DNA from 2 places in the Sphingomonas sp. 67-41 genome. Region 2 is predicted to be linked to the other one. Evidence: riboswitches for the same ligand, from Rfam matches in the RefSeq annotation. Region 2 holds a riboswitch; the other holds the start of a gene.

Region 1 (15,400 bases), on a different contig from region 2:
GCTCGTGCCGGGCTTTCTGGATTCCGGCTATTACCTGCTGGCCGCGGCCTTCCTTGCCGCCGTCGCGTTCCCCAGGCGCGCGGTCCCGGTGGAAGCACCGATGCCGGCGCCAGCCGTACCGGCCTATGTGACGCTGCCGCACGGCAATGTGCAGCATCGCATCGCGAGCGGCGACCTGCTGCGCGCGCAGGCCGAGGACGATTATTGCCGCGTCCATCTCGCCGACGGGCGCGACCTGCTCGTCACCGTCAATCTCGGTGCGCTGGTGCGGATGGCGGCACCGCATCTGATACGCGTGCACCGCAGCCATGCCGTCAACGGCGCAAGCGTCGCGGCGCTGCACCGGGGCGGGCCGATCGAACTGATCGACGGGAGTTCGATCCCGGTCGGCCGCACCTATCGCGCGGCGCTGGCGGCCTGGCGCGATCAGTAGATCGCAGGCGGGTCGCTGGCCGGAAAGGTTTCCTTCAGCGCCTCGTCCAGCTCGCGGTCGCGCTGCCGGGCCCGTTCGTCGATGGGCAGGCGGCCGGCCAGCCACAAGGCCAGGTTGCGCGCATAGTTGCGGACCGAGGCCTGCGCCTCGGGCGAAGCGGCAAGACCCTGGCCGGGCGCTTCGGCGACGAAGCTGGGGCAGCCGCGGGCGGGATCCCAATTATAGTCGGCGAAATGGTGGAAGGTCGATTCCGCCCAGGCCGGGCCGCCCTGTTCCGAAGGCTCGAAGGCGATGGCGATGTTGAACGCGCGCCCGCTGGCCTTGCTGGTGCCCATCGCCACCACCCGTGCCGAAGGATCGTCCGCCGGCGCGCCGACCGCGCCCTCGTGCGGATGCGCGGGCAGGAAGCGGATCAGCCCGCCCGCCGCATCCGGGTCGCGCAGTACCGGATGGACGTCGCCGAGGATCGCGATCTCCTGGAAATCGCCGTTCGCGCCCGAATGATAATTGGGCCACCGGATGTCGCCGGTCTCGCGATCGTCGTCGACGCGGCGGTCTTGCTCGGGATCGGGATTGTGGCTGTGGAAGAAATGCGCCGCGCCCACGCCGCCCAGCGAGCAGACCGAGCAGCCCAGATCCATATGGTCGCGCGTCACCAACAGGCCGCGCCCGCTCCGGCGGAAGCGGCCGATCGCCGCGCAATCCTCGGCGGTGAGCCCGTCGCCGGTATCGACCGCGAACAGCCAGAGCGCCGCATAGTCGGACCGGTCGAGCGTGGAGAGCACCGGATCGGGCGCGCCGGGGGCGGTGCGGTTGCGCGCGGTCACTTCGAAGATGGGCATGCCGTCCTCGCCGGCCAGCCCGGCCAGGTGTTCGCGTAGCATCGAGAAACGCGTGATGTTCCAATCGTCCGCGATCATGGGGATCGTGGTCTGGAGCAGGATCTTGACCGGCACTCCCATGTTGCACTCCCGAACTGCGCTTCCGCGATTATCATGCCATCCCGGGGGCTCCAACGCTCCGAACGGGCTATTTGACCCGCATCGGCAGGCCGGCGACGATGAACGTCACTTCCTCGGCCACCGCCGCGACCGCCTGGTTGACTCGCCCCGCCGCATCGCGGAAGCGGCGTGCCAGCGCATTGTCCGGCACGATGCCGAGGCCGGTTTCGTTGGCGACGAGGATCAGCCGGCCGTCGAAGCGCGCAATGGCCGCGCGGAGCCCGGCCGTCGCCTGCTCGATATCGGCATCGGCGAGCAGCAGGTTGCTGACCCAGAGCGTGAGGCAGTCGACCAGCACCACCGCCCCGGTGCCGCTCGCGGCATCGAGCGCGGCGGACAGGTCGCGCGGTGCATCCACCGTCTCCCAGCGCGCGTCGCGATCGGCGCGGTGCCGGGCGATGCGCTCCACCATTTCCGCGTCCCAGGCTTCGGCGGTGGCGACGAAGACGTGGCGGCCGGGCAGCGCCTCGGCGCGCTGCTGGGCATAGCGGCTCTTGCCCGAGCGGGCGCCGCCGAGGACGAACAGCCTGGTCATGAAGTCCCCCGGGCCAGTTGCAGCAAGCCATCGACATCGACATGGCATTCGAGTTCGGCGGCGATCTGGTCGAGCGCGGCATCGACGTCCGCCGCATGGTCGCGGCCCGACCCGGCCACGCCGATCCGGGCGAGCAGCGTGCCGCGCGCTTCGGGCGCGGCCAGCAGCCCGTGGAGATAGCTGCCCATCACCGAACCGTCGCGGCTGATCGCGCCTTCGGGGCCGATCCCGTCGAGCAGCGCAAAGGGGCGCGCCGTGTCCGGGCCGGTCGTCTCGCCCATGTGCATCTCATACCCATGGACGGGTGCGCCGAGTGCGACGCCCGCCACCTGGCGCAGCATCTTGCCGGGCGCGAGGCTGGTCGCGACATCGAGCAGGCCGAGCCCTTCGACCTGCCCCGGCGGCCCCTCGATCCCCAGCGGATCGGCAACGCTGCGCCCGAGCATCTGGTAGCCGCCGCACAGCCCGAGCACGGCGCCGCCGCGGCGATGATGGGCGTGGATGTCGATGTCCCAGCCCTGGGCGCGCAGGAAGGCGAGATCGGCGATCGTCGCCTTGGAACCGGGCAGCACGATCAGCGCCGCATCCCCCGGAATCGGCGTGCCGGGCGGCACCATCGCCAGTTCCACGCCCGGCTCCAGCTTCAGGGGATCGAGATCGTCGAAATTGGCGATGCGCGGCAGGATCGGGCACGCGACCAGCCTGCGCCCTCCGCCGCGCGGCGCGCCGCGATCCAGCACCACTGCATCCTCGCTGGGCAGGCGAACGGCGGCGGCCAGCCAGGGCACCACGCCGAAGCCCGGCCAGCCGGACCGTTCCTCGATCGCGCGATAGCCGTCCTCGAACAGTGCCGGATCGCCGCGGAACTTGTTGATCAGGAAGCCGCGGATCATCGCCGCGTCCTCGGGCTCGATCACCGCGCGGGTGCCGACGATCGCCGCGATCACGCCGCCCCGGTCGATGTCGCCGACCAGCACTACCGGCACCCCGGCGGCGCGGGCGAAACCCATGTTCGCGATGTCGCCGGCGCGCAGGTTGATCTCGGCCGGGGAGCCGGCGCCCTCGACCACCACCAGGTCGCATTCCGCCCGGAGCCGGCGGTAGCTCGCCAGCACTTCGGCGATCAGGCTGCCGCGCGCTTCGCGGAAATTGCCGGAGCCGAGCGTGCCGCGCACCCGGCCCTGCACGATCAGCTGCGAGGTGCGATCGGCCTGGGGCTTGAGCAGCACCGGGTTCATGTCGCTATGCGGTTCCACGCGGCAGGCGATCGCCTGCAATGCCTGGGCGCGGCCGATCTCGCCGCCGTCCGCCGTCACCGCGGCGTTGTTCGACATGTTCTGCGGCTTGAACGGGCGCACGGCGAGTCCGCGATTGGCGAAGGCGCGGCAGAGCCCGGCGACCAGCACCGATTTGCCCACGTCCGAGCCGGTGCCCTGCAGCATCAGAGCGCCCATGCCATGCCTCCCGCGACGAGCCAGAGCAGCAGGCAGGCACGGACATAGATGCGCAGCGCGCGGCGGATGTCCCCGCTGTCCGCGTCATCGCGGCCGTCGCCGATCCAGGGCTTGTCGTGCATCACGCCGTCATAGGCGATCGGGCCGGCAAGGCGCAGCCCCAGTCCACCGGCCATCGCCGCTTCGGGCCAGCCGGCATTGGGGGAGGCATGGTTGCCGGCGTCGCGCCACAGGATCCGCCAGCCGCCAGGGCCGGCAAGGCAGAGCAGCAGGCCGGAAAGCCGCGCGGGAACCAGGTTGAGCAGGTCGTCGGCGCGCGCCGCGGCCCAGCCGAACGCCCGCCAGCGCGGCTCGCGATGGCCGATCATCGAGTCCGCGGTGTTGATCGCCTTGTAGGTCCACACTCCGGGCAGGCCGAGCAGCAGCAGCCAGAAGGCGGGCGCGACCACGCCGTCGCAGAAGCTTTCGGCCAGGCTCTCGATCGCGGCGCGCGACACCCCGGCTTCGTCGAGCATCGCGGTGTCGCGGCCCACGATCCTGCCCACTGCCGTGCGCGCGGCGGACAGGTCGCCCTGGGCCAGCGCCCGGGCGACGGGGCGGACATGATCGAACAGGCTGTGCTGGGCGAGCGCGGGCCAGGCGAGCGCCGCGACCGCGGGCCAGCCCCAGGGGCCGAGATGCCGCAGGAGCAGCTGCTGGGCGATCCAGCCGGCGCCGCCGACGAGCGCGATCAGCAGCAGCAAGGCGAGGATGCCCAGCGCGCGCCGGGTGCCGAAGCTGCGCTCGGGCCGGTTCCACCGCGCTTCGCACGCGCCGATGATCTGCGCGAACAGGCCGACGGGATGGCCGATCCGGCGATAGAGCGCGTCCGGCCAGCCCAGCGCGGCGTCGAGCATGAGCGCGGCAAGGGCGATCGGCTCAGCCATCGGCCAACGCCGCCGCGAGCCGTGCGCGGCCGGCTTCGTCGGGTGGCAGGCCGATGCGCAGCCAGTGCGGCCGATCGGCAAAGGGACGGGTGAGGATCGCGCGGCGTGCCAGCCGCTCGAACAGCGCCATGCCGTCCGCCACCTCGATCAGGCGAAAGAGCGGACAGGCGCCGGCCGGGCGGTGGCCCGCCTCGCGCAGCACCGTGTCGAGCGCGGCGGCCTGGGCGGGGAGCTGCCCGCGCATCCCGTCGATCCAGGCGCGGTCGCGATAGGCGGCGGTGCCGATGGCGATGGCGGCGGCGGAGACCGGCCAGGCGCCGAGCGCCGCCCGGAGCGCATCGAGGAGCGGGGCAGGCCCGAGCACGAAGCCCAGCCGCACGCCGGCCAGGCCGAAGAACTTGCCGAAGGAGCGGAAGATCACCAGGCGGTGTGCGTCGCCGATCCGGCCGGCCAGGCTCAGCGCCGGATCGACATCGGCAAAGGCCTCGTCGAGCAGCAGCCATGCGTCGTCGGTGCGCCGGCCGAGCAGCGCGCCCAGCAGCGCCGGGGCAAGAACGCGCCCGTCGGGATTGTTCGGATTGGCGAGGATCAGCGTGCCGTCATCCGCGTCGTCGAGATCGGTCGGCGCGGCGTTCGCGATCATCTCGCCATGGGTGCGATAGCTGGGGGCGGCGAACTGTGCCGCCCCCCCGAGCAACCTGCCGGCCAGTCGCAGCCCGATCTCGGTGCCCGGCACGGCGCAGACATGGCGGGGGTCCAGGCCGAAATATGCGGCGGCCGCGGTTTCGAGTTCGGCGAGTTCCTGGCGTTCGGGCAGGCGCCGCCAGTCGATCGCCACTGCATCGGCGCCGGGCCAGGGATGGGGGTTGATGCCCGTCGACAGGTCGAGCCAGCCGCTCCCGCCGAAGTGCCGCCGCGCGGCTTCGATCCCGCCGCCATGCCAGGTCCAGCCGCTCATGCGAACCGTGCCACGAGCAGCGCCGCGAGGAGCAGGCCGGTCTCGGTCGCTTCGATCCCGCCGCCATGGCCGTCGCCCGAGATGCCGCCGAGCTTGCGCCACAGCCATGCGGCCCAGCCGAACAGCAGCAGCGGGGTGGCGAGCAGGCTGGGCGAGAACCAGGCGGCGGCGAGCAGCGCCAGCGTCCAGATCGCCAGGTCCATCGGGCGCACCGCGTCGCGAAACCGCGCGGCGAGGCCGGCGTGCAGATCGGGCAGCCAGCGCGTCCAGAACAGGGGCCCGATGCGCGCCGCGAACGGGATCAGGGCAATGGCGGCATAGGCGCTGCTTGCGACCAGCGCGTGCAGCAGCAGCAGCTTGGCGAGCAGTTGCAGCCCGATCGCCACCGCGCCGAAGCTGCCGAGATGGGGGTCGGCGAGCACCGCCAGGACGCGGTCGCGATCCTTGTGCGCGGCCCCGCAGGCATCGGCGATGTCACCGAGCCCGTCGAGATGCAGCGCGCCGGTGACTGCCACCCAGAGCACCAGTCCCGCAAGCGCGGCCGTCCACGGATCGACCTCCGCGCCGGCCCGGCATCCGGCCGCGACGATCGCTCCCACGATCAGCCCCACTGCCGGGAACCAGCGCATCGAGGCGGCGAATTCCGCGCCGCTCACCGCGATCCGCGGCGTCGGCAGTCTGGTGAGGAACTGGATCGCGACGATCAGCCCCTTCACGGATAGAGGCCCATGATCTGGGCGGTCGGCCGCGCGCCCGGCCACACGCGCAACGAGACCAGCACGCCATAGGGCAGGTCGAGCGCCCAGAGCTGGTGCTGTTCGAAGCCGCACAGCAGATGCAGCGCGGCGCGGATGGCCCCGCCATGGGTGACGACGACCGTGGGTGCGGGCGCCAGCGCGCCCAGCGCCGCGGAGACGCGGGCGACCAGTTCCGACCAGCGCTCGCCGCCGGGCGGCGGATTGGCATCGGGGTCCGCCCAGAAGCCGGCGAGCGCGTCGGGATCGACCCGGTCCGGCGCCAGCCCGTCCCATGCGCCGAAGTCCAGCTCGCGCCAGCGCGGGTCCAGGATCGGCGTTCCGATCGCTTCGGCCGCCGCGCGGGCACGGAGCAGGTCCGAGCTCACGAGATGCGCCGCGCCCAGATCCGCCGCCTGTGCCGCGCACGCCGCGATGCCCTCGGCCGTCGGTTCGCCATCGGTATGCCCCATCAGCCGCCCGGGCAGGACGGGTGCGCCGTGGCGCAGCAGATGGAGCGCGAAGCTGGTCACAGCGATCCGGATACCTGCGCTTCGGCGAAGGTCGCCATCTGGTCGTGCGCGGCCAGCGCGGCGCGGATCACGCCGACTGCCACCGCCGCGCCGCTGCCCTCGCCCAGCCGCATGCCGAGTGCCAGCAGCGGCTCCAGCCCGAGCCGGGCGAGCAGACGGGCATGGCCGGGCTCGGCCGAGACATGGCCGGCGATGCAATGCGCGGCGATCGCCGCATTGTCGGCGGCGAGCGGCGCGACCGCCGCGCTGCCGATGAACCCGTCGAGCACCACCGGGATGCCGAGCCGGCGCGCTCGCAGCACGGCGCCGGCAATCGCGGCGATCTCGCGCCCGCCCACGCGGCGCAGCGTCTCGAACGCGTCGGCGGGTGCATCGAGGTGGCAGGCGAGGGCGCGCTCGACCACCGCCGTCTTGCGCGCGATCCCCTCCGCATCCACGCCGGTGCCGGGGCCGATCCAGTCCGCCGCCGTGCCGCCGAAGCTGCGCAGGCAGAGCGCGGCGGCGGCGGTCGAGTTGCCGATGCCCATCTCGCCGATGGTGAGCAGGTCGAGATCCCCGGCCACCGCCGCGGCGCCGGCATTCAGCGCGGCGAGGCATTCGGCCTCGGTCATCGCGGGGCCAATCGTGAAGTCGGCCGTGGGCTTGTCGAGATCGAGCGCGGTCACCACCAGCTCCAGCCCCGCCGCGCCCGACAGCGCGTTGATCGCCGCGCCGCCGGCCTCGAAATTGGCGACCATCTGCGCGGTCACGCTCGCCGGGAAGGCGCTGACGCCGTGCACGGTCACGCCGTGATTGCCGGCGAAGATCGCGGCACGGGCGCGGGCGATCCGCGGCCGGGCGGTGCCCTGCCAGCCGGCGAGGAAGAGCGCGATGTCCTCGAGCCGGCCGAGCGAGCCGACCGGCTTGGTCAGTTCGGCCTGGCGGGCACGGGCGGCGGCGATGGCGCCCTGATCGGGGCCGCGGAGATCGGCAAGCGCGGCGCGGAAATCGGCGGGCGAGGCAAAGGTCATTCGGCGACGTATCCAGGTGGTGGGGTGCGCGTGACGAAATGCCCTTTGACGCCTTCCGGCCATTGCTGGAAGGGCACCCGGCCATGTTCGCTCGCCGCATGGTGCACGGCATAGTCGAGAATGGCGCGCGCGCTGTCCTCGTCCGGCGCGAACCGGCCGAGGACATAGCCCATCTTGCCGGGCGCGCGCAGATGGACGGTGCAGAAATCGGTGCAGGCGAACAGGCAGGGCATCTCCTGGACCGCGACACCGGCATAGCGCGCGTCGCTCGCCTGCACCTTGCGCAGCGCCGCGACCAGCCGGGCGCCGCCGCGCACGCCGTCGCCATCCTCGCGGGCATCGGCGGAGTGGCGACAGGTGTTGCAGGCGACGACCGCCGGGCCGTCCGCGACGCGCTTCAGCATCAGGCGGCGGCGAGCTTCTGCCGCGGTGCGGGCATGCCGAGCGCGCGCAGGAGGTGGTAGAAGGCGTAGAGCCCGATCAGGATCGCGCCGTTGCGCAGGAACTGGTCGAGCGAATAGCCGGGATGGAGCGTGATCGCGACGCCGCCGAGCACCGCCGCCCAGCACAGGGTCACCAGCTTCCCCGCCACGAACGCCGCGACATAGGCGATGGCGAGCCCGGCGGCGGTCGACCGCACCCGCAGCCGGGCGAGCGCCGCATAGGCACCGATCGCCGACCCCGCCGCCGCGGTACCCAGCCCGACGCCCCACAGGAGCGTCTTCGGGTCGTGCGGATAATGGAGGAAGAGGAAGCCCACCGCCTGATTGGCGCCCCAGGCGGCGAGCGCCAGCGCGATCCCGTCGCGCCGGCGCATGTGCACCGCCGCCAGCGCGGCGAGCGCCGCGACCGGAGCCGTGCAGGCAAGGGCGAAGCTGGTCGCCATGCTCGCCAGGGTGAGCAGCATGATCCACAAGGTGGAGGCGCGTGCCTGCGTCATATTGTCTTCTCCCATCAGAAGCGCCCGCGAATGCCGGCATAGATGCTGCGGCCCAGCGTGCCGTAGCGATAGGCGGTCATGTAGGTCTCGTCGAACAGGTTCTCGGCGCGGGCGAACACGCTGAGATTGTCGCCGGCCTTCAGCTCGGCGCGCAGGTCGACCAGGGTGTAGCCGTCGAGCCGCGTCGTGTTGGCCGCATTGTCGAAGCTGTGGCCCGACCAGCGGATCGCGGCGCCAGTGGTGAGGCCGAAGGGGAAGGCGTAGCTGATCGAGCCGTTGGCGCTGTTCTGCGGACGGCGCGGCAGCCACTTGCCGAAATTCGCGGTGCCCGGCGAGCGGTCCTCGGCGACGATCCAGCTATAATTGCCGTCGAGCGTGAGGCCGCCCAGCTTGAGGGCTCCCGCGGCCTCGATGCCGTGCGCCTCGGCGCGCGAGACGTTCGAATAATAGCCCGAGCGGCGCGTGGTGGTGCCCGGCACGAAGCAGAGCGGCACGGTCGAAGTCGCGGTGCAGCTGTTGAAGATGATCTGGCTGGTGGTGGTGCGCTCGAAATAGGTCGCGCCGAAGGTCAGCTTGCGGCCGAACAGCTGCTGCTCGACACCGGCCTCCCAGCCCTTGGCCCGCTCGGGATCGAGTGCCGTGTTCCCATATTCGCTGAACTGCTGGTAGAGCGTCGGCGCCTTGAAGCCTTCGCCATAGCTGGCGCGCAGGATCGTGCCGGTCGACAGGCGCCACACGCCGCCTGCCGCGAACAGGGTCTGGCCGCCGAAGCGGTTGTGATCGTCGTAGCGGATGCCGCCATTGAGGGTGAGGCCGTCGATCGGCTCGACGCTCAGCTGGGCATAGGCGCTGGTGATCTCGGCATTGCCGCGCGCGAAGGCCGGGAGCGGCGTGGCGAGCGAAGCCGCGGGCGAGCGGCTGCGGAACTTCGAATTCTCGTTCTCCAGCCCGAATACCGCCGAGACGCGCTTGGTGAAGGCGAAGCTGCCCTGATATTCCAGCCGCTGGTTGCGGCCGTTGGATTCGAAGCTCAGCGGGCGGGCGCGGGTGGGGCCGTAGCTGTCGCGATCGGTGTCGGTATAGGCATAGGCGAAGCGGTTGCGCAGCCGGCCGCCGAGCAGGGCGAGGTTCACGCCAGCATAGCCGACGAACTCCTCGTTCAGCGAATAGTCGCTGCTGTCGCCGGTGGTCGCGTCGATCTCGGTGCGGCCGTTCGAATAATAGCCGCGCACCTCGACGCTGAGGTTGCTCGCCAGCGCCAGCTCGGCGCGGCCGGTGGCGCTGCGGTTGGTATAGCCGTCGGTTTCCTTGCCGCCGAACGCCGGGGCGATCGCCGAGATGCCGGCGGTGGTGAAGCTCTGGCCGCCGACGCGCCAGCTGAGCGGCCCGGTGCGGCCGCCGATCGCGGCGCGGGCGCTCACCGTCTCGCGCGATCCGGCCTCGATGTCGAAGCTGCCTTCCAGCGGCTTCTCCGGCGCGGCGGTGACGATGTTGACCACGCCGCCGATCGCCTGGCTGCCCCACAGGATCGATTGCGGCCCGCGCAGCACTTCGATGCGCGACGCGTCGCCGACCAGCAGGTTGGCGAAGTTGTAGCCGCCGCCGGTGGCCGCCGGATCGTTGAGCTTCACCCCGTCGATCACCACCACGGTCTGATCGGCCTCGGCGCCGCGGATGCGCAGCGACGTGGAGGTGCCATAGCCGCCGTTGCGCGAGACGCTGATGCCGGGCGTGCGGAGCAGCAGCTCGGTCGCGCCGATATCCTGGCTGCGGTCGATCGCCGCCTTGTCTAGCACGGTGATCGAGGCGGGGACCTGGTCGATGTTCACCGGCGCGCGGGTGGCGGTGACGGTGATCTGGTCGCTGTCCTCGGCCGCCGCCGCATCGGGCGCGGGGGCCTGCTGGGCGAAGGCCGCGGGCGCGGCGGCCAGGGCGAGGAGCGAGGCGGAGAAACGGAGAACGGACTTCATTGCGTGCAACCCATGACGACGCCGCATCCGTGCAAGGCCGACGCCGCTGCCGCCAGGGGCGAACGACATCGTCCGCGCACGCACGCGGCCAACCTTGTCGTCGCTCGGGTTCACCCCCGTCCGCCCGGCACACCCTGTCCGCACGAAAGACGACCGCGACGGGCAGGTCTCCTGGCTCGCGGGTCGTTGCCGGTCCGGCCGCCTTCTCGGGTGCAACACCCAATGGCATGAGGCCGATGGCTCGCCGCTTACAGTTGCAGGGGCAGCCGGGATTGTCCCGTTCCCTTTTCATCCCCGTCTCCGGGGAACCTGTCGCGCGGGTGGCCTTAGGCGGCCTTCATCCAGACGACAAGCGCGAAGCGCGCCCTGTCGGCGGGCAGGGTGCGGTGCGGCGTGAAGCGATCGAGGAACAGCACGGTGCCGGCCGGGCATTCGGGCTGGAGGCGCGGCAGGCCGGCGATCGCTTCCTCGGTGATCCTGAGGCCGTTGTCGGTCTGGCTGGCGAGCGGGGCGGGCTGGCGGCCGGGGATGATCTCCAGCCCGCCATTGCCGGGGCCGGCATCGCAGAGCGGAATCCAGGCAGTGGTCCAGACCTGGCCGCAGGCGACGCCGTCGTCGCGGGCGACGTCGCTGTGCCAGGCGTGGCGATGCTCGGGAAAGCTCGCGATGCTGGCGCGGACGCGGACGACCTGGCCGGCCAGCGCGCGCTCGCCGATCCGCTCGGCTTCGGCACGCAGGCGCGGATCGTTGGCGATTGCCTGGAGGCGGGGCCCGCGATGCGCATCGGTGCAGATCGCCACGCGCAGCAGGTTCGCCTGGCTGCGGTCGTGCGCGTAGATGCGGTCGAGCCGCTCCGCGAGCGGCGCGTCGGGGCAGCTCCTGTCGAAGGGCAGGTACATGGCATGCGAGAGCCGGTCGATATGCTCGGCGATGTCGGCCTGGGCGGCCTCCACCAGGGCGGGATCGAACAGCGGCAGCGCGACATGGCCCTGGTCGCGGTAGAAGGCCGCGTCGTCGCTCACCGGCTGCGGCCCAGGGCCGTGACCGTCGGCCAGTCGCCGGCCAGCTCGACGCGCGCGTCGATGCCGTAGACCGACTTGAGATTGGCCGGGGTCAGCACTTCGGCGGGCGTTCCGTCGGCGACGATAGTGCCCCGGTCGATCAGTACCAGCCGGTCGCAATAGCGCGCGGCCATGGTGAGGTCGTGCAGCACCGCGATCACCAGCGCGCCGGCGCGGGCCTCGCCATGGAGCAGTTCCATCACGTCGATCTGGTGGCCGGGGTCGAGGCTGGCGAGCGGCTCGTCGGCGATCAGCGCGGGGGCCTCCACCGCCAGCGCGCGGGCGAGCAGGACGCGGGCGCGCTCGCCGCCCGAAAGCTCGGTGGCGACACGGTCGCGCAGAGCGGCGATATCGGCGCGTTCGATCGCCCGTTCGATCGCGGCACCGTCGGCATCGCCGATCCGCGACATCGGGGCGAGATGCGGCAGCCGGCCGAGCTCGACCAGCCGCTCGACGGTGAGCGGCCAGTGCAGGGTCTGGCCCTGCGGCAGATAGGCGACGCGGCGGGCGAGTTCGGCGCGCGGCATCGTCGCGACTTCCGCATCGTCGACCAGGATGCGCCCGATATGGGGCACCAGCGCCAGCATCGCGCGGGCAAGCGTCGACTTGCCGGCGCCGTTGGGGCCGACGATGCCGGCAAGGGCGCCGGCCCGGAAGGTGGCGCTGGCGTTCCGCACCACAGTGCGGCGGCCGAGCGATACGCCGACCTGTTCGAGGCTTATGCTCACCATAGCCGGCGCTCCCGCATCAGGTGGATCAGGAAGACCGGCACGCCGAGAAAGGCCGTGACGACGCCGAGCTTCAGTTCGTTCCGGGTGTCGATCAGCCGCACCGCGACATCGGCGAAGGTGAGCAGCGCCGCGCCGCCGATCGCCGAGGGGATGAGGATCGCCGAGGGGCTGCGATCGGTGAGCGGGCGGACCAGGTGCGGCACGATCAGCCCGATGAACCCGATCGCGCCCGACACGGCCACCGCGCCGCCCACGCCGATCGCGGTGCCGAGCAGCAGCCGGATGCGCGTGCGCCGCAGATCGACGCCGAGCGCCTGCGCGCCGTCCTCGCCCAAGGTCAGCGCATCGAGCGCGCGGCCGTCCCAGAGCAGCAGCAGCCCGCCGATGGCGATGCAGGGATAGGCGATCCAGACATGCTCGAACGAGCGGTTCTCCAGGCTGCCGAGCAGCCAGGTCATGATCTCCATCGCCGCGAAGGGATTGGGCGAAAGATTGAGCGCCAGGCTGACGCCGGCCGTGGCCAGGGTGGCGATCGCGATGCCGGCGAGGATCAGGGTGAGCGGGCTCTCCGAGCGGCCGGCCAGCGCCGACAGGCCGGCCAGCGAGAGCAGCGCGCCCAGCACCGCCAGCACCGGCAGCACCACCGGGTGCAGCGCGGCCAGCCCGAAATAGAGCGCGGCGACCGCGCCGAGCGACGCGGCGTTGGACGTGCCCAGCACCGAAGGCTCGGCGAGCGGGTTGCGCAGATAGCCCTGCAGCGCGGCGCCGGCCAGGCCGAGCATCGCGCCCACGCCCAGGCCCAGCAGCATGCGCGGCAGGCGCAGCTCGAGCAGGATGGTAGTGGCGATCCTGTCGCCATGGCCGGTGAAGGCGGCAATCATCCGCGCGAGCGAGAGATGGACCGGCCCGAACAGGATCGATCCGATCGCGGCGGCCAGCGTGAGGGCGATCAGCCCGGCGATCAGCAAGGGGCGGGAAATCGTCATCGGGCGTGGGTCCGATCCTGAAAACGGGCCAGCTGCCGCGCCATCCCCCGCGCAGCGTCGACATAGGCGGGGCTGCCGCATACGGTCCAGGCCTGGGGAATGCTGATCCGGGGAATGCCGGCCAGCGCCGGGTGGTGGAGCATCTCGGTGCCCTGGTCGGCAACCTTGTCGGTGGCGCTCTCGACGATCAGATAGTCGGGCCGGGCCGCCACCATCTCCTCGATGCTCAGCTGCGAGAGCGGCGGCTTGCCGAGCTTTGCCGCCAGGTTCACCAGCCCCATGCGGCGCATCAGATCGTCGATCAGCGTGCCGGTGCCGGTCATGAAGCCGCGCCGCTGATAATAGGCCGCGACCTTGCCGCCGCCCGACCTGCCGATCCCGGCGAGCTGCGCCTGCATGCGCGCGACCAGCGCGTCGCCGCGCTCGGGATGGCCGACCGCCGCGGCGGTCTGGCGGATCGAGACGTAGATCTCGTCGACCGTGTTGGCGGTCTCGAGGTCGAGCAGGTTGTAGGAATGGCCCTTCAGTGCGCGCATCGGCGCGCTGCGGCTGGCCGGCATGCCGATGATCAGGTCGGGATCGATCGCGAGGATCTGCTCGGCCGAATTCTTCAGCACCGGCAGCCCGCGCGCCTTCGCCGACTCGCCCGACATCTCGGCATCGGTGGCGTTGCGGGTTACCCCGGCGATCTGCTCGCGATCGGCGAGCGCGAGGACGAGCTGGTCGGCGCACAGGTTGATCGAGACGATCCGCTTCGGCTTGCCCGCCGATGGCGGTGTGGGCGCGTCGGTGCTCGCCCACGAGATTGCGCCACCCAAAGCAAGCAGTGGTAGGCCGAGCGCTGCGATTCTGATGCGGGAAGCCATCAGAAAGAGCCTTCCCGTTCCCCGGCGAAGGCCGGGGCCCGGCTTCGGCGCAGTTGGTGAACCGAGAGAGCCTCTCGAACGCCGTGGCAACTGGGGCCCGGCCTTTGCCGGGGAACATGTAGGTGAGCGCGGGGATCGATCATCAGAACTCGATTCCCGCCTGCGCCCTGACGTTCTGCTCGCGAAAGGGGTGCTTCACCTGGGCCATTTCGGTGACGAGGTCGGCCGCGTCGATCAGCGCCTGGGGCGCGTTGCGGCCGGTGATGATCACGTGCTTCATCGCCGGCTTGGCGGCCAGCGCCGCGAGCACTTCGTCCGTCGGCAGATAATCGTAGCGCAGCACGATGTTGAGCTCGTCGGCGATCACCATCGCATAGTCCGGATCGGCGATCATCCGCTTCACTTCCTCCCAGGCTTCGCGCGCCACGGCGATGTCGCGCGCGCGGTCCTGGGTGTCCCAGGTGAAGCCTTCGCCCATCGGCTTGAACGCGATCAGGTCGGGGAAGCGGTCGAACACCGCCTTCTCGCCGGTGGCCATGGCGCCCTTCACGAACTGGACCATGCCCACCTTCATGCCGTGCCCGATCGCGCGCACCGCCATGCCGAGCGCGGCGGAGGTCTTGCCCTTGCCCGGCCCGGTATGGACGATGACCAGGCCCTTCTCCACCGTCTTGGTGGCGAGCTTCTTCGCCTGGGCCGCCTGGACCTTCCTCATCCTGGCATTGTGTTCTTCGTCGGTGCGCTGCTTCACGGCCGCTTCCCCCTTGCGCTTCAGAAGGCGACGCGCACGCCGCCATAGGCGGCGGCGCCCGGCGTCGCGAAGCTGAACACTTCCTCATATTTCACGTCGAACAGGTTCTCGACGCGCCCGAATACCGAGAAGCGGTCGCTCAGCTTGTACTGCGCGTTGAGGTTCACCAGCGTGAAGGGCTTGAGCGAGACGCGCACCGGCACATAGCTTGGGTCGATATAGGCCAGGTCGTCCATCCGGCCGTTGTAGCGTATGGTCAGCGTGGTCGAGAAACGCTCGTCCTTGCTGAACAGCGTGGCGTTGACGCTGGCCATGTCGCCCGGGCGGCGAACTTCGGTGACGCCGTCCTCGGTCGCCTTCAGATGGGTATAGGCCGCGTCGATCCGGAGCTGGCGGATCGGGCGCAGGCTGGCGGTCACTTCGACGCCGTGCTGCTTGGAATCGGTGGTGCGGTTGCCGGGCGTCGCCGTGTAGTTCGGCGCGGGATAGGTGATGTAGATCTCGTCGGTCA
Region 2 (15,400 bases):
CCAGTCACCCACGCCCATGATGTTGCGGGCGTTGGGAGCCTCGTCCACGTCATACTTGCCCTTGCCGAAATACTGGGCCTGGACGAGCGCGTTGAAGCCCTTGCTCTCATAGGTGAAATTGGCCGTGCCCGAATGGTGCGGATAGCCGATCTCGCCCGCAAGGTGGTTGACGTCGCCGGTGCCGACGCGCTGCTCCAGCTTGTCGCGGTAGAAATAGTTCACCGAGAGGCCGAGCACGCCCGCATTGTTGACCCCGACACGCTCCAGCGGCAGGCGATAGGCCGCGGTGACCGTGAGGCCCGAGGTCTTGTACGACGCCGCGTTGTAATAGCCCTCGCGGATCATCGTGATCTGGCCGGTGGAGTCGCGATCGATAAGGCCGCAGAAGCTGTTCGGATAGCTGGGCGAGTCATAGCAGGCGTTGAGGATGTCATCGCCGCCGAGCGAGGTGATCGCATCGGTCAGCTTGATGTCCACCCAGTCCACCGCCAGCGTGAAGCTGCGCGCGAAGCTCGGCTGGATCACCGCGCCCACCGTCCAGCTATTCGCCTTCTCGTTGCTGAGGCCCGGATTGCCCGAGACCGTCACCGGCACCGTGAAGTCGCTGTAGTTCGACGTGAAGTTGGTGGTGTCGATGCCTGCCGCCGTGCAGTTCGCCTTGCGGACGGACGGGTTCGGGCCGCTGCCGACATAGCGGGTGTCACACGGATCGCTGCCCACGTCGAAGGCCCGCGAGGTCGGGTTGAACGCCTCGGTGATGGCCGGCGAGCGGATCGACCGGGTGAAGTTGCCGCGGAAGGTGATGTCGCGGACGAAGCCGATGCGGCCGCCCGCGGTCCAGGTGAGATCGCCGCCCGAGAGCGAGTTGTGCACCCAGCGCGCCGCGCCGTCGAACTCGACCGTCTTCAGCCAGCTCAGGCCGTTTTCCGGCGTGACGAGCGGCACGCGAAGTTCGCCGAACACTTCGTTGGTGTTGAACGAGCCGCTGATCGGATCGATCGGAATGATGCGGCCATATTGGGTACGCGTGCCGTCACCATTGTCATGGCCGTAATAATAGGAGCCCGGATCGAACTTGGTCGATTCACGGCGATGCTCATAACCGAGCGAAACGCTGACGTCGTTGCCGAACAGCGAGAACACCGGGCCGGTGACGTTCGCGTTGAACACCAGCTGATCGTTGGTCGAGACCGGGCGGGCGATCGCGAAGATATAGTCCTTCGCGGCCTGGCTCGCCTGGCCGACACCGAAGATGTTCAGCGGCGCGCAGGTGTTGCTGATCGTCTGGGCCGGCGAGTTGGTGTAGCCCGGGCGGCACACGATGTTGCCATTGACGTCCTGCACCGCGTCGAGCGCGTTGAAGAAGTTGTCGTTGACGATCTCGTAGTTCTTGCCGACGGTCTGCGAACGGCCGTAGTTCGCCGACACTTCCCACTGGAACTGGCGGCTGCCGAGCGAGAAGTCGCCCGCGAAGCCGCCGACGAAGCGATAGGTCTCGACATTCGCCTCGGCGCGGCCGGTGGTCAGGTCGGAAAGCGCACGCCCGACATAGAATTGGGTGGCGCCCGCCGGCAGGTTCGCCGCGATGGTCGCGCGGTCGGCAGGGTTCAGGAACGGGTTGTTGATCGACAGCAGCAGATTGCCGTCAGGCGTGCCGGCGGCATCGAACAGCGCGGTGTTGTAGTTGGGCTGGTCGATCAGGTTGACGCCCTTGTTGTGCGAATACCAGGCCTCGCCGAAGGCGCGGATATGGTCGGTCAGCTCATAGTTGACCTGCGCATTGACCAGGTAGCGCTCCGAGCTCGTAAGCAGGTTGCTCTGCGCCGGCAGGTCGAAGCCGTTGCCGCCGCTGCTGATATAGCCCTGGCGCATCACGGTGCCGAGATTGAGCGGGACGAGGCGGCCATTGGGACCGAACTGGAGCAGCTGGCCATTGCCGTCGCGGATGCCCGAGCGCGAGGCGAGATAGTCGTCATCGCTGAACGGCACGCCGCCCGCGGTGAAGGCGGTGTAGCGCTGCGACGGATAGAGCAGGCGCTGATACGGCGAACCCAGCGAGGCCGGCGGCGTGCCGAAGAAATTGCCCGCCGCGGTGATCGCCCGGTCGGCCGAGGTGAAGCCGGTGGTCTTGTTGTACTCGGCTGCGATCACGATGTTGCCGCGGCCGCCGGCGAAGTTCTTGCCGGCCAGGACGTTGATGCGCGCCTCGGGAGCATCGCCTTCCTGCGAGATGCCGTACTGGCCGCCGATCTCCAGGCCCTCATAATCCTTCTTGAGGATGATGTTGACGGTGCCCGCGATCGCGTCCGAGCCGTAGATCGGCGCACCGCCGATGGCGACGGTCTCGATACGCTGGACCAGCGTGGTCGGGATGTTGTTCAGGTCGACCTGGCTGCCCGGCGAGACCGGGCCGAAGATGCTCGCGGTGTTCGACGAGACGAAGCGGCGGCCGTTGACCAGCACGAGCGTGCGCTGCGTGCCGAGGCCGAAAAAGTCGACAAAGGTCTGCGCCGGGCCGAACGACGACTGCGCGCCGACCGCGCTGTTGCCCGGAGGTCCGAAGGACGGAATTTCACGCAGCGCCTGGCCGACATTGGTGTAGCCGCGGGATTCGATCTGGGCAGCGCCGACCACCTGGGTCGGCTGCACGGTGTCGAACTCCGGGCGCGCGATGCGCGAGCCGGTCACCACGATCGTGCCCTCGGAAGCGGCAGGCTGATCGTCCTGCGTATCGGCGGGCGCCGGGGTCTGGTCGGCAGTCTGCGCGACCGCAGGCGTGGCGACCAAAGCGAGAGCAAGAACCGCGGCAGACGCGGTCAGCGAAAGGCGGTCGTACTGGGGGGAGAGAAAACGACGCATGCTACATCCCTTTAGCAAAAGACTTTCCCGTCCTCGGAATCGATTGTTGCTAGCCTTTGTCCGAAGCAGGAGCAGGACGTAGGAAACCGTGGGTTAGTTGCGGGTCCACAACGCTTTCTCTCGGCGCGTTGCATAATTACAACAATGTTACAGTAACGGAGATGTTAACGAAACGGGCCGCGCTCCCCCAATGGGGAACGCGGCCCGTTCCGGCTCCTGCGCGATCGCGCGGCGGGATCAGTAGCGATAGTGATCCGGCTTGAACGGCCCCTCGACCGGCACGCCGATGTAATCGGCCTGCTTCTTCGAGAGCTTGGTGAGCTTCACGCCCAGCTTCTCGAGGTGCAGTTCGGCCACCTTCTCGTCGAGATGCTTAGGCAGGACGTACACGTCGTTCTTGTAGGTGTCCGACTTGGTCCACAGCTCGATCTGGGCCAGCGTCTGGTTGGTGAACGACGACGACATCACGAACGACGGGTGGCCGGTCGCGTTGCCCAGGTTCACCAGGCGGCCCTTCGACAGGATGATGATCTGCTTGCCGTCCGGGAACTCGACCAGGTCGACCTGCGGCTTCACTTCGGTCCACTTGTAGTTCGACAGGCCCGAGATCTGGATCTCGCTGTCGAAATGGCCGATGTTGCAGACGATCGCCATGTTCTTCATGCCGGCCATGTGCTCGGCGGTGATCACGTCGGCATTGCCGGTGGCGGTGACGAAGATGTCCGAGCGGGTGACCGCCTCTTCCATCGTGACGACTTCATAGCCTTCCATCGCCGCCTGCAGCGCGCAGATCGGATCGATCTCGGTGACGAGCACGCGCGCCCCGCCGTTGCGCAGCGACGCGGCCGAGCCCTTGCCCACGTCGCCGAAGCCGGCGACGGTGGCGACCTTGCCGGCCAGCATCACGTCGGTGCCGCGGCGGATCGCGTCGACCAGCGATTCCTTGCAGCCATAGAGGTTGTCGAACTTCGACTTGGTGACGCTGTCGTTGACGTTGATCGCCGGGAACGGCAGCTCGCCCTTCTTGGCGATGTGATAGAGGCGGTGCACGCCGGTGGTGGTCTCTTCCGAGACGCCCTTGATGTTCTTCACCGTCTCGGTGAGGTAGCCCGGCTTGCGCTTGATGAATTCCTTCACCGCGCGCTGCATCTCGACTTCCTCGTCATTCTCCGGCTCGCCGAACGACTGGCCCGCCTCGAGCTTGGCGCCCCACAGCGCGAACATCGTCGCGTCGCCGCCGTCGTCGAGGATCATGTTGCAGGTCTCGTCGCCCCAGTCGAAGATCGAGCCGACATAGTCCCAATATTCGGCCAGGCTCTCGCCCTTCACAGCGAACACCGGCACGCCGGTGGCGGCGATGGCGGCGGCGGCATGGTCCTGCGTCGAGAAGATGTTGCAGGTCGCCCAGCGGACCTGCGCGCCGAGCGCGGTCAGCGTCTCGATCAGCACGGCGGTCTGGATGGTCATGTGGAGCGAGCCGGTGATGCGCGCGCCCTTGAGCGGCTGCGACGCGCCGAACTCCGCGCGGAGCGCCATCAGGCCGGGCATCTCGGTCTCGGCGATGTTGATCTCGGCGCGGCCGAAATCCGCCAGAGTGATGTCCTTAACGACGTAATCCTTGTCGAGCACGGTAGCCACGAGCTGTCTCCAGATGTGAATCGATTGCGCGCCGGGAATCGCCGGCCGCGATGGGGGCGCCCTAGCCGCTTCGCCGGGCAGGTGCAATTCCAAATATAAAGATATCTTTATATGATGCTTGACGCGGAGCTTCGACAAGCGGATGCTTGGGGCGTCGAGGTTCTTCCGGCTTGCCCGGAAGCTAAGACGGGAAGCCGGTGCAAGTCCGGCGCTGCCCCCGCAACTGTAAGCGGCGAGCGGCGATCCAAGCGAGTCACTGGGGCCTCACCGCCCTGGGAAGACGGATCGTCCGCGCTGACCCGCGAGCCAGGAGACCTGCCTTTGACGCGATAACGTCCACCGGCGGGGTGCCCGGTCTGGCCGCTTGCATGCCGCGGCCGGGCGACCGTCCGCGCATGCCTGTGTCCAAGCCGGTCTCCCCCGTCCTTCATCGGGGTATGAAGACCATGACCGTCACTGTTGCCACGCTCGGCTTTCCGCGGATCGGCCCGCGGCGCGAGCTCAAGTTCGCGCTCGAGAAATTCTGGAGCGGCAAGTCCACCGAGGCGGAGCTTCTCGAAGCCGCCGCGGGCCTGCGTGCCGCGGCCTGGGCCCGCCAGGCCGCGCTCGGTGCCGATTGGCTGCCGAGCAACGATTTCTCCTTCTACGATCACGTGCTCGACACCAGCCTGATGCTGGGCGCCATTCCCGAGCGCTACGGCGTCGCGGCGGGCACGGCCGACCTCGCCACCTATTTCGCGATGGCGCGCGGGACGACGGGCGAGAGCGCGGGCTGCGCGCACGGCCATGGCCATACCGCGCAGGAAATGACCAAGTGGTTCGACACCAACTATCATTATATGGTGCCCGAACTGGCGGCGGGACAGAAGCTCGCCCTCTCCTCCTCCAAGATCGTCGACGAATATCGCGAGGCCAAGGCGCTCGGCTACGAGACACGGCCGGTGTTGCTCGGCCCCGTCACCTGGCTCAGCCTCGCCAAGGGCCGCGACGTCGATCCCTTCGATTTTCTCGACGAAGTGCTCGGCCTCTATTCGGCGGTGCTCACCCAGCTCGCCCATGCCGGCGCCGAATGGGTGCAGATCGACGAGCCGATCCTCGCGCTCGACCTGGACGAGCGCCAGCGCGCCGCGATCACCCGCGTCTATGCCAAGCTGCCGCGCCTCGGCCTCAAGATCATGCTCGCCACCTATTTCGGCGCGCTGGAGGACAATCTCACGCTGGCGGTGAACCTGCCCGTCGCGGGATTGCACGTCGATCTGGTGCGCGCGTCGGACCAGTTCGACAAGGTCCTCGTCGCCGCGCCCAAGGGGTTGCTGCTCTCGCTGGGAGTGATCGACGGCCGCAACATCTGGCGCGCCGACCTGGAGAAGCTGCTCGACCGGATCGAGCCGGTCGCGGCCACGCGCGACATCGTCCTCGCGCCCTCCTGCTCGCTGCTCCACGTGCCCGTCGACCTCGCGCTCGAGCCGAAGCTCGACGACGAGATCAAGCAATGGCTCGCCTTCGCGGCGCAGAAGATCGACGAACTGGTGACGCTGAAGGACGCGCTGAACGGCGGCCGCGACTGGGTGGCGGAGAAGCTCGCCGCTTCCGGCCGGGCCGCGGCAGCGCGCAAGGTCTCGCCGCGCATCCACGATCCGCTGGTCGCCGCCCGCACCGCATCGATCACCGAGGCGATGCGCAGCCGCCAATCGCCCTATGCGGCGCGCGCCGCGGTGCAGGCCGGGATCCTCGCGCTGCCGCCCTTTCCCACCACGACGATCGGCTCCTTCCCGCAGACCGCCGAGGTGCGCCATGCCCGCGCGGAGCATAATCGCGGCAACCTCGGCGATGCCGCGTACGAACGGTTCCTGCGCGAAGAGACCGAACGCACCGTCCGCTGGCAGGAGGAAGCGGGGCTCGACATGCTCGTGCACGGCGAGTTCGAGCGCAACGACATGGTCCAGTATTTCGGCGAGCAGCTCGCGGGCTTCGCCTTCACGGTGAACGGCTGGGTCCAGAGCTATGGCTCGCGCTGCGTGCGCCCGCCGATCCTGTTCGGCGACGTCTCGCGGCCGAAGCCGATGACCGTCGAGTGGTGGCGCTATGCCCAGGGCCTCACCGCCAGGCCGATGAAGGGCATGCTCACCGGCCCCGTCACGATCCTCAACTGGAGCTTCGTGCGCGACGACCAGCCGCGCTCGGCCTCCTGCGCCCAGATCGCGCTGGCGATCCGCGACGAGGTAGTCGATCTCGAAAGAGCCGGCTGCAAGGCGATCCAGATCGACGAGGCGGCGCTGCGCGAAGGCCTGCCGCTGCGCAAGCGCGACTGGCAGGCCTATCTCGACTGGGCGGTGGATTGCTTCCGCCTCTCGGCCGCGGGCGTGGGCGATGCAACCCAGATCCATACGCACATGTGCTATTCGGAGTTCAACGACATCCTGCCGGCGATCGGTGCGATGGATACCGACGTGATCTCGATCGAGACCGCGCGCTCGCAGATGGAGCTGCTCGAAGGCTTCGCCGCCTATCGCTATCCGAGTGCGATCGGGCCCGGCGTCTACGACATCCATGCGCCGCGCGTGCCCTCGGTCGACGAGATCGTCCGGCTGATGCAGCTGGCCCAGGCGCACCTCGCGCCCGAGCAGCTGTGGGTGAACCCCGATTGCGGCCTGAAGACCCGCAAATGGGAGGAAGTGAAGCCGGCGATCGACGCCATGGTCTCCGCGGCGCGGGAGCTTCGCGTGCGCGTGGCGGAGCCGGCCTGATGGCGGGTGTCGTCCGCCTCATCGACATGGTGTTCCCGGGCGACACCAACCACCATGGCACGCTGTTCGGCGGCGTGGCGCTCGCGCACATGGACAAGGTGGCGTTCCTCGCCGCCTCGCGCCATGGCCGGGCGCCCTTCGTCACCGCCGCCTCCGAGAGGATCGACTTCGCCGCCCCCGCGCTGAAGGGCGAGCTGATCGAGGCGGCGGGCCGCGTGGTCCGCGTCGGCACCCGCTCGCTCGATATCGAGGTCGAGCTGGTCGCCGAGGCGCTGCTCAGCGGGGAGCGGCGGCTGTGCACGCGCGGCCGCTTCACGCTGGTGGCGCGCGGGGGAGCGGCAACCCGCTTGCCGCCCCTCGCCCCGTCCCCGACCGGCTCCGAAGCCGAACCGGAGGGCGTGCTGGTGATGGCCGACATGGTGTTCCCGCCCCAGACCAACCATTACGGCACGCTGTTCGGCGGCGACGCGCTGCGCATGCTCGGCAAGGCCGCCTTCATCGCCTCCACGCGCGACACGCGGAAAGTGATGGTGATGGCCGCCTCCGACCGCGTCGACTTCGCGACGCCGATCCACGAGGGCGAAATGGTGGAGCTTGCCGCCCGCATCATCATGCGCGGCAATCGGTCGCGGCGCGTGCGGGTGGAGCTATGGGCCGAGGACCTGCTCAGCGCCGCGCGGCGCCGCGCGGCTTCGGCCGAATTCGTGATGGTCGCCACGGCTCCCGCGCATTTTGGCAAGTGACGAAGCGCCCGGGGCAAGGCAGAATGCGCCGGCGTCCAACCATCATGCGAGCCAAGCCCATGTTCCGGTTCATCGCCTTCGCGTCGCTGCTCGCCATTGCCGTTGCCCAGCCCGCCGCCGCCCAGGACGGTGGCGTCGCCCAGGATGTGGACAGCGCCGGCGCGATCCCGCCGCGCGGCATGTCCTTCGAGGCCGCCCAGTCGATGATGACGATCATGCGCGGCGCCAGCACGCAAGTCCGGGACAATTGCTGGAACCTTGGCTGCGTGCTGATCGTCAACGATACCAGCGGCTATGACGTGATCGGCTTCTACCTCGACTCGGCCAAGCCGGGGCAGAGCGTGCACTGGAGCCACAACCAGTTCGCCCAGCCGCTCTGGCCGAGCAAGGCGACGCTGCGCTTCAAGACGGGCAACGCCGATACCTGCACCCTGCCCGTGCGCTTCGTGCTCCGGCATCGCGAGACGCATGAGAAGACCGAGATCAGCGGCACCTCCAGCTTCTGCACCGCGCCGCACAAGGACACGCTGATCCGCATCAAGATGCTGGAGGGCAAGGTCTACGTTCGTGGCGACGACGAGCCGGAACCCGGCCCGACGCACTGATCCCGGCACGCCGTCTTCAGCTCGTCCCCTGCCCCGTGTCTCAGGCCGTGCCCGCGCTGTTCGCCAGCAGCCGCGGATCGATGCCCGCCCCGGCAAAGGCAACCGTCCAGCGGTCCTCGGCATCGATGTCGTAGATCAGGTCGGGCGTACCGACGGTGTTGAACCAGCCATGACGCGCCATCTCGCTGTCGAGCTGGCCCTCGCCCCAGCCGGCATAGCCCAGCGCGACCAGCCACCGGGACGGCCCCGTCCCCTCCGCGATCGCGCGCAGCACATCGATCGTGCCGGAAAGCGACCAGCGGCCGCCCACGTCGATCGTGTCCTGCCCGCCCCAGTCGGGCGAGTGGAGCACGAAGCCGCGGCGCGGCTCGACCGGGCCGCCGAAATGCACCGGCGTGTCGGGCGCGACGCCGGGCTCGATCTCGAACTGATCCAGCAGATCGTGCAGCGTCAGCCCGTCGATCGTGTCGCCGATGCCGATGCCGAGGGCGCCCTCCACATCGTGCGCGCACACCGCGATCACCGCGCGTTCGAAGCGGGGGTCGCCGATGCCGGGCATCGCGAGGAGAAACTGGCCAGTGAGGAAGCGCGTCGAGTCCATGGCCGATCAACGTAGCCGCACCGTTTCGGCTCCGCCACGCTTGAAAATCATGGCCGGGGAGCCGATTGGGACATGCGACTCATCATTCCCGAGGAGAGTAGAATGACCATCCAGGTTGGCGACCGCATTCCCAGCGTAAATTTCGTCAAGGTTACCGAGGGCGGCCCCGAGCAGACCAGCTCGGACGATTTCTTCGCCGGCCGCAAGGTCGCGCTCTTCTCGGTGCCGGGTGCCTTCACGCCCACCTGCTCGGCCAAGCACCTGCCCGGCTTCGTGGAGAAGGCCGAGGAGATCAAGGCGAAGGGCGTGGACGAGATCGCCTGCACCGCCGTCAACGACGCGTTCGTGATGGGCGCCTGGGGCCAGGCGAGCGGCGTGGCCGGCAAGGTGACGATGCTCGCCGACGGCAATGGCGACTTCCCCAAGGCGCTGGATCTCACCATGGACGGCGCGAAGTTCGGCATGGGCACGCGCGGCCAGCGCTTCTCGATGCTGGTGAACGACGGCGTGGTCGAGCAGCTCCATGTCGAGGCGCCGGGCCAGTTCGAGGTCAGCTCGGCCGAATATCTGCTCGGAAGGCTGTGATCCGGACATGACGGCGTAACGGAACCGCGAAGGGCTCGCCGGAGTTGATCCGGCGAGCTTTTCAGAAAGGGACCGACATGGCCGATACCGAAACTGCCAACGCACTTCCCGAGACGATCGAGGAAGCCAAGCAAGAAGCGAAGAGCTTCCTTGCCCAGGCGCAGGAAGCGATCGGCGATGCGGTGGACGCCACTGTCGCCGCGGTGAAGGAACATCCGATCGCCGCGGCCGGCATCGCCGCCGGAGTCGCCGCCGCGGTGGGCGGCGCCGCCTATGCCGCCACCCAGCTGGGCGGCGACAAGGAACCGGCGCCCGCCAAGGCGAAGGAATAGGAAAAATTTCCCTCCCCTATGGGGAGGGCCGGGCCCGGGCCGGGACTTGTTCCGGCCCATGGTCTTGCCAGCGTCATCTTTGCGCTCTAGCCCTCGAAGATGACTCAAGCTTCCGATATCGTCGCCGATCTCGAGCGCCTCTACAACGCCTCGGTCGATCGCCTCAAGGCTGCCCTGAACCGCTACATCAACGACGGCACGCCGCCGAATCCGGAGGACCGGACCGATGGCAGCTTCGCCTATCCCGAGCTGCGCCTCGTCTATCGCGGCGGCGAGGAGCGCGGCCGCCCTGCCCCGCGCCGCTCGTTCGGCCGGCTGGTCGAGGAAGGCGAGTATCGCATCTCGGTCACCCGCCCGGCGATGTTCAGCCGCTACCTTACCGAGCAGCTGACCCTGCTGATCGAGGATTATGACGTCGAGGTCCATGCCGTCACCGGGCGGCAGGAGATCCCCTTCCCCTATGTCCTCGATCCCGGCCACATCGCCAACATGGACCAGATCTCGGTCACCGAGCTGGGCCGCCACTTCCCCGCGACCGAACTGGCGCATATCGGCGACGAGATCGCCGACGGGCTGTGGCTGTCGACCGACGACACCCGCCCGCTCGCGCTGTTCGACGCGCTGCGCACAGATTTCTCGCTGGCCCGGCTGCGCCACTATACCGGCACCCCGGTCGAGCATTTCCAGCAGTACATCCTGTTCACCAACTATCACCGCTATGTCGACGAGTTCGTCCGCTGGGCCGTGGACCAGCTGGGCGAGGGGAGCCGCTTCACCGGCGTCTCGGGCGCGGGCGGCATCCTGGTCGAGGCCGGGGACGATACCGACCGGCTGCTGAACGACACCTCGGCCTGGCGGCGCCACCAGATGCCCGCCTATCACCTGATGGCCGCGGACGGATCGGGCATCACCCTGGTCAACATCGGCGTCGGCCCGTCCAACGCCAAGACAATCACCGACCATCTGGCGGTGCTGCGCCCCGAGGCGTGGCTGATGATCGGCCATTGCGGCGGCCTGCGCCCCAGTCAGCGGATCGGCGACTATGTCCTCGCCCATGCCTATCTGCGCGACGACCACATCATGGACGACGTGCTGCCGCCCGAAATCCCGATCCCGGCGATCGCCGAAGTGCAGCTGGCCCTCGCCCGCGCCGCCGAGACGGTCTCGGGCCAATCCGGCGAGGAGCTCAAGCAGCGGCTGCGCACCGGCACCATCGTCACCACCGACGACCGCAACTGGGAACTGCGCTATTCCAAGTCGGCGCTGCGCTTCTCGCTGAGCCGCGCGGTGGGCATCGACATGGAATCGGCGACCCTGGCGGCGCAGGGTTACCGGTTCCGCGTGCCCTATGGCACGCTCCTCTGCGTCTCGGACAAGCCGCTGCACGGCGAGCTGAAGCTGCCCGGCCAGGCCAATCGCTTCTACGAGCGCGCCATCGCGGAGCATCTGAAGATCGGCATCGAGACTTGCGAGGAGTTGCGCCGCGAGGGGCCCCGCCTCCACTCGCGCAAGCTGCGCGCGTTCAACGAGCCGCCGTTCCGATGAGCCGCGCCCATCGTCCCGGCGCAGGCCGGGATGACGGATAGGGAAGCGACCTGTGCTATTGTCGGTGCGTTGAGCCTTTTGAGGAGACGCGCGATGATCGATCCCGAGGAAACGCAGGAAGAACCGCCCCGCGCGCACCAGCCCGACGGCACCGACAGCTCGGCCGAATGGGACGCGCAGATCGCCGACGAGAGCATGATCCCCGACAGCGATCCGCCGGGCTGAGCTTTCAGCGGTCAGGTCACGGCGGCACGAAAGGGTCAGCGGCTCAGCTGGAACTCCACCGACAGGTTGGCGTTCACCGTCACCGTGTCCGACGCCGCGCCCTGCTTGCCGGCGAACATGCCGATGAGCTGCAGGAAGAAGCTCATCGAGCCGGCGACCATGTCCTGCTTCTCGCTGATCCGTGCGATCGTGGAGCGGCGCAGGCCCAGCGTGGTGGCATAGGCGGCCGCTTCGGCACGGGCCTTGGCGAGGGCATCGGCCTTGGCCTGGCGCGTCGGCCCTACATAATCGTCGAGCAGCGCAATCACTTCATCGGCCATCTTCCCGCCATTGGCCTCGGCGACGGGGCTTGCAGCGGTCGCCGCGGCACGAGTGGGCGCATCGAAGAAGACCGTCTCGGTCGCCGTCGACTGCGGCTTTTCATTCCCATCGGCAGTGTCGAGCGCAAAGCTGGGCTTGCCATGCCCGGTAAAGGCGCCGACGAGGCTGGCGAGCGGATTGGCGCCGGCGCCCTCCAGCGGCTGCCCCTCGCGAATGCCCTTCGCGGCGAGCGCCTGGACCAGCCTGGCGCGGTTCGCGGCGAGCGCCGCTTCCGCCGCCTTGTCGTCCGCCCCCTTCCCCGCGACCTTCACCGAGAAGCGAAAGCGATTGGCGGGCACCTTGGCCTCGCCCGCGGCGACGATCTCCACTGTCACCGGCCCGTCCGCCGGCGCCGACTGGGCCATTGCCGCCTGGGGCAGCGCGATCATGGCGAGAGCAACTGCATATCTGAGCATTTACGGACCTCCCTATGCAAAGGGGGCAGGCCCTGCGGCCCGCCCCCGAAGATCACCACCCCTGCGGCTGGCCCTTGTTCTGCTGATCGAGCCACTTCTTCAGCGGCGCGAAATATTCCGCCATCGCCTTGCCCGAGATCTCGCGCGTGCCGGTGAATTCCTGCAGCGCGTCCGGCCAGGGCTTGGAGGCGCCCATCTGGAGCATCTTGTCGAGCTTCGCGCCCACTTCCTTGTTCCCGTAGAAGGAGCAGCGATGGAGCGGGCCCTTCCAGCCCGCCTGGTCGCACGCCGCCTTGTAGAACTGGAACTGCAGCACCCGCGCCAGGAAATAGCGGGTATAGGGGGTGGTCGCCGGGATGTGGAACTTGGCGCCCGGATCGAACCTGGTCTCGTCGCGCGCCACCGGCGGCACGATGCCCTGATATTGCAGGCGCAGCTTGTCCCAGCCGGCCTGATAGCCATTCGTCGGGATCTGGCCCGAGAACACGCCCCAGCGCCACTTGTCGACCAGCAGGCCGAAGGGCAGGAACGCCACCTTGTCCATCGCCTGGCGGAGCAGCAGGCCGGTGTCCTTGTCGGCGCTCGGCACCTGGCCCTTGTCGAGCAGGCCGATCTGCACAAGGTAATCGGGCGTGATCGACAGCGCGATGAAGTCGCCGATCGCTTCGTGGAAGCCGTCGTTCGCGCCGTCGAGATACAGCGCCGGCTGCTGGTTGTAGGCGCGCTGATAATAATTGTGGCCGAGTTCGTGATGGATGGTCACGAAGTCGTCGGCATTGACCTTGATGCACATCTTGATGCGCAGGTCGTCGACATTGTCGATGTCCCAGGCCGAGGCATGGCACACCACTTCGCGATCCGCCGGCTTCACGAACTGCGAGCGTTCCCAGAAGCTTGCGGGCAGTTCCTTGAAACCGAGCGAGGAGTAGAAGCCCTCGCCCGCCTTCACCATCTTGTGCGAGTCATAGCCCTTGGCCTTGAGCAGCTCGCCCACGTCATAGCCGACGCTGCCCGATCCCGCCGGGGCGACGATGTCGTAGATATTGCCCCATTCCTGGGCCCACATGTTGCCGAGCAGATCGGCGCGGATCGGGCCCTTGGCGGGCTGGACCGCTTCACCATATTTCTCGTTGAGCTTGTGGCGCACATAGGTGTGCAGCGCGACGTAGAGCGGCTTGAGGTCGTTCCAGATCTTGTCGGTCATCGCCGCGAAGGCGTCGGGATCCATGTCGTAGCCCGAGCGCCACATCGCCCCGACATCGGCATAGCCCAGGCCCTTGGCGCCTTCATTGGCGATGCCGACCAGCTTGGCGTAATCGGGGCGCATCGGCGCGCCGACATTGTCGTTCCAGCTGACCCACATCTCCTTGAGCCTGGCGGGATCGCGCTCCTCGCCCATCGCGGCCTCGATGTCGGAGCCGTTGATCGGCTTGCCGTTCAGCATGCCCTTGCCCGCCCCGTACATGCCGGTGATCTTGGCCGAGAGCGCCGCCAGCTCGTCCGCCGCGCCGGCACGGACCGGGGCGGGCAGCACGATCTTGTTGCGGAGCATGCCGAGCTTGCGGCTGGTGTCATAGTCGAGCCCGGCGACATTGGCGAACTTCGCCGCGCCCAGCGCCAGATCGACCTGCAGCTTGGTGAGCGCCGCGCCTTCGCGCGCGGTCAGCGCCTCGGTGTCGGGGGTGATATAGGTCTCGTAGACCCATTCGGCGCGCGAGGCGACGACGCCCTGGGCAAAGAGCTTGGCCTCGGCATCGGCGACGAAGGCCTTGGCGTCGGCGGCGGTGGGCGCGGCCTGGGCGGCTTCGCCGTCGCGGTCGCGCGCGCCCAGCGGCGCGGCGGCGAGCAGCGAGGCGAGCGCGAGCATCGAGATGCCGGTGCGGATCATGTACGGAATTCCCCTCGGATTTTCTGGATGGCGGAGACGATGCGCGCGCCCCGCCAGCCGGTCAAGCCGCGAAGAAATCGGCGATCGCGCGCCCCAGCTCGGGCCGGGTGACCGCGCTCATATGATTGCCGGGGATCTCCACGAAGGTGGCGTGCGGCAGCATGTCCGCCAGTTCGTGCGCCGAGCCGTTGTGATCGTCCTCGGCGCCGGCGACGACCAGCGTCTCCTCGGTGAGCCGCGCCAGATGCTCCTCCTGCGTGTCGACGAAGGTGTCGAGGATCGGCAGCAGCGCGGCGGGATCGGCCTTGGTGGTCTTGAGGAAGGCCTCGGTCAGCCACTCGCTCGAGCCGCGTTCGAAGCCGCCGAGATTGGTGAGCACGCGGCGGAAATAGGTGCCGGTGCGCGAAGCGGCGACGATGCCCGCCAGCCCCATGCCGGCCAGCATCACCCTGCGCGGCGTGGCGCCGCCGTCGACGATCATCCGCACCGTGGTGCGCGCGCCGAGCGAATAGCCGCCCAGATCGTAATCGACGAGACCCAGATGCGCGACCAGCGCGAGCGCGTCGCGCATCGTCACGTCGGGCGGATAGCTGGCCGCGTCGTGCGGCGCCGCGCTCAGTCCATGGCCGCGCAGATCGGGCATGATCACCCGGAAGCCCTTCTCCGCCAGCTTCGCGGCATGGCCATATTTGATCCAGTTGACTTCCGCCGTGGAGGCATAGCCATGGATCAGCATCGCATCCCGCCCCTGCCCCATTTCGGTCCAGGCGAGCTCGACGCCGTCGAAGCTCGGGAAGCGGTGCGTTTCAGTCGGGAAGTTTGCCAACGGAGTCCATCCAGCGCTTGACGAGTTGGG

Evidence for each region. Region 2 has a riboswitch for cobalamin ahead of metE (5-methyltetrahydropteroyltriglutamate--homocysteine S-methyltransferase). Riboswitches for the same ligand answer to the same signal wherever they lie in the genome.
Region 1: another riboswitch for cobalamin. It lies ahead of BGP17_RS15985 (TonB-dependent receptor plug domain-containing protein); the one in region 2 lies ahead of metE (5-methyltetrahydropteroyltriglutamate--homocysteine S-methyltransferase).

Annotation. Positions count from the first base shown of each region.
Region 1 is NZ_MKWJ01000022.1:1,028,826-1,044,225, forward strand. Features, by position in the region: gene BGP17_RS15930 (LytR/AlgR family response regulator transcription factor) at 1-433, shown strand, start outside; gene BGP17_RS15935 (hypothetical protein) at 427-1,395, opposite strand; gene cobU (bifunctional adenosylcobinamide kinase/adenosylcobinamide-phosphate guanylyltransferase) at 1,463-1,969, opposite strand; gene BGP17_RS15945 (cobyric acid synthase) at 1,966-3,423, opposite strand; gene cbiB (adenosylcobinamide-phosphate synthase CbiB) at 3,411-4,349, opposite strand; gene BGP17_RS15955 (aminotransferase class I/II-fold pyridoxal phosphate-dependent enzyme) at 4,342-5,307, opposite strand; gene BGP17_RS15960 (adenosylcobinamide-GDP ribazoletransferase) at 5,304-6,023, opposite strand; gene BGP17_RS15965 (histidine phosphatase family protein) at 6,020-6,574, opposite strand; gene cobT (nicotinate-nucleotide--dimethylbenzimidazole phosphoribosyltransferase) at 6,571-7,584, opposite strand; gene BGP17_RS15975 (DUF1636 domain-containing protein) at 7,581-7,988, opposite strand; gene BGP17_RS15980 (hypothetical protein) at 7,988-8,524, opposite strand; gene BGP17_RS15985 (TonB-dependent receptor plug domain-containing protein) at 8,539-10,494, opposite strand; cobalamin riboswitch at 10,639-10,822, opposite strand; gene BGP17_RS15990 (phytanoyl-CoA dioxygenase family protein) at 10,821-11,516, opposite strand; gene BGP17_RS15995 (ABC transporter ATP-binding protein) at 11,513-12,286, opposite strand; gene BGP17_RS16000 (FecCD family ABC transporter permease) at 12,280-13,272, opposite strand; gene BGP17_RS16005 (ABC transporter substrate-binding protein) at 13,269-14,090, opposite strand; gene cobO (cob(I)yrinic acid a,c-diamide adenosyltransferase) at 14,281-14,889, opposite strand; gene BGP17_RS16015 (TonB-dependent receptor plug domain-containing protein) at 14,910-15,400, opposite strand, start outside.
Region 2 is NZ_MKWJ01000023.1:95,331-110,730, forward strand. Features, by position in the region: gene BGP17_RS17030 (TonB-dependent receptor plug domain-containing protein) at 1-2,859, opposite strand, end outside; gene ahcY (adenosylhomocysteinase) at 3,097-4,497, opposite strand; cobalamin riboswitch at 4,639-4,834, shown strand; gene metE (5-methyltetrahydropteroyltriglutamate--homocysteine S-methyltransferase) at 4,944-7,244, shown strand; gene BGP17_RS17045 (acyl-CoA thioesterase) at 7,244-7,987, shown strand; gene BGP17_RS17050 (hypothetical protein) at 8,047-8,592, shown strand; gene BGP17_RS17055 (YqgE/AlgH family protein) at 8,633-9,193, opposite strand; gene BGP17_RS17060 (peroxiredoxin) at 9,296-9,778, shown strand; gene BGP17_RS17065 (hypothetical protein) at 9,856-10,110, shown strand; gene BGP17_RS17070 (AMP nucleosidase) at 10,210-11,655, shown strand; gene BGP17_RS17075 (hypothetical protein) at 11,749-11,880, shown strand; gene BGP17_RS17080 (SIMPL domain-containing protein) at 11,916-12,656, opposite strand; gene BGP17_RS17085 (M2 family metallopeptidase) at 12,709-14,544, opposite strand; gene BGP17_RS17090 (alpha/beta fold hydrolase) at 14,606-15,370, opposite strand; gene BGP17_RS17095 (GFA family protein) at 15,351-15,400, opposite strand, start outside.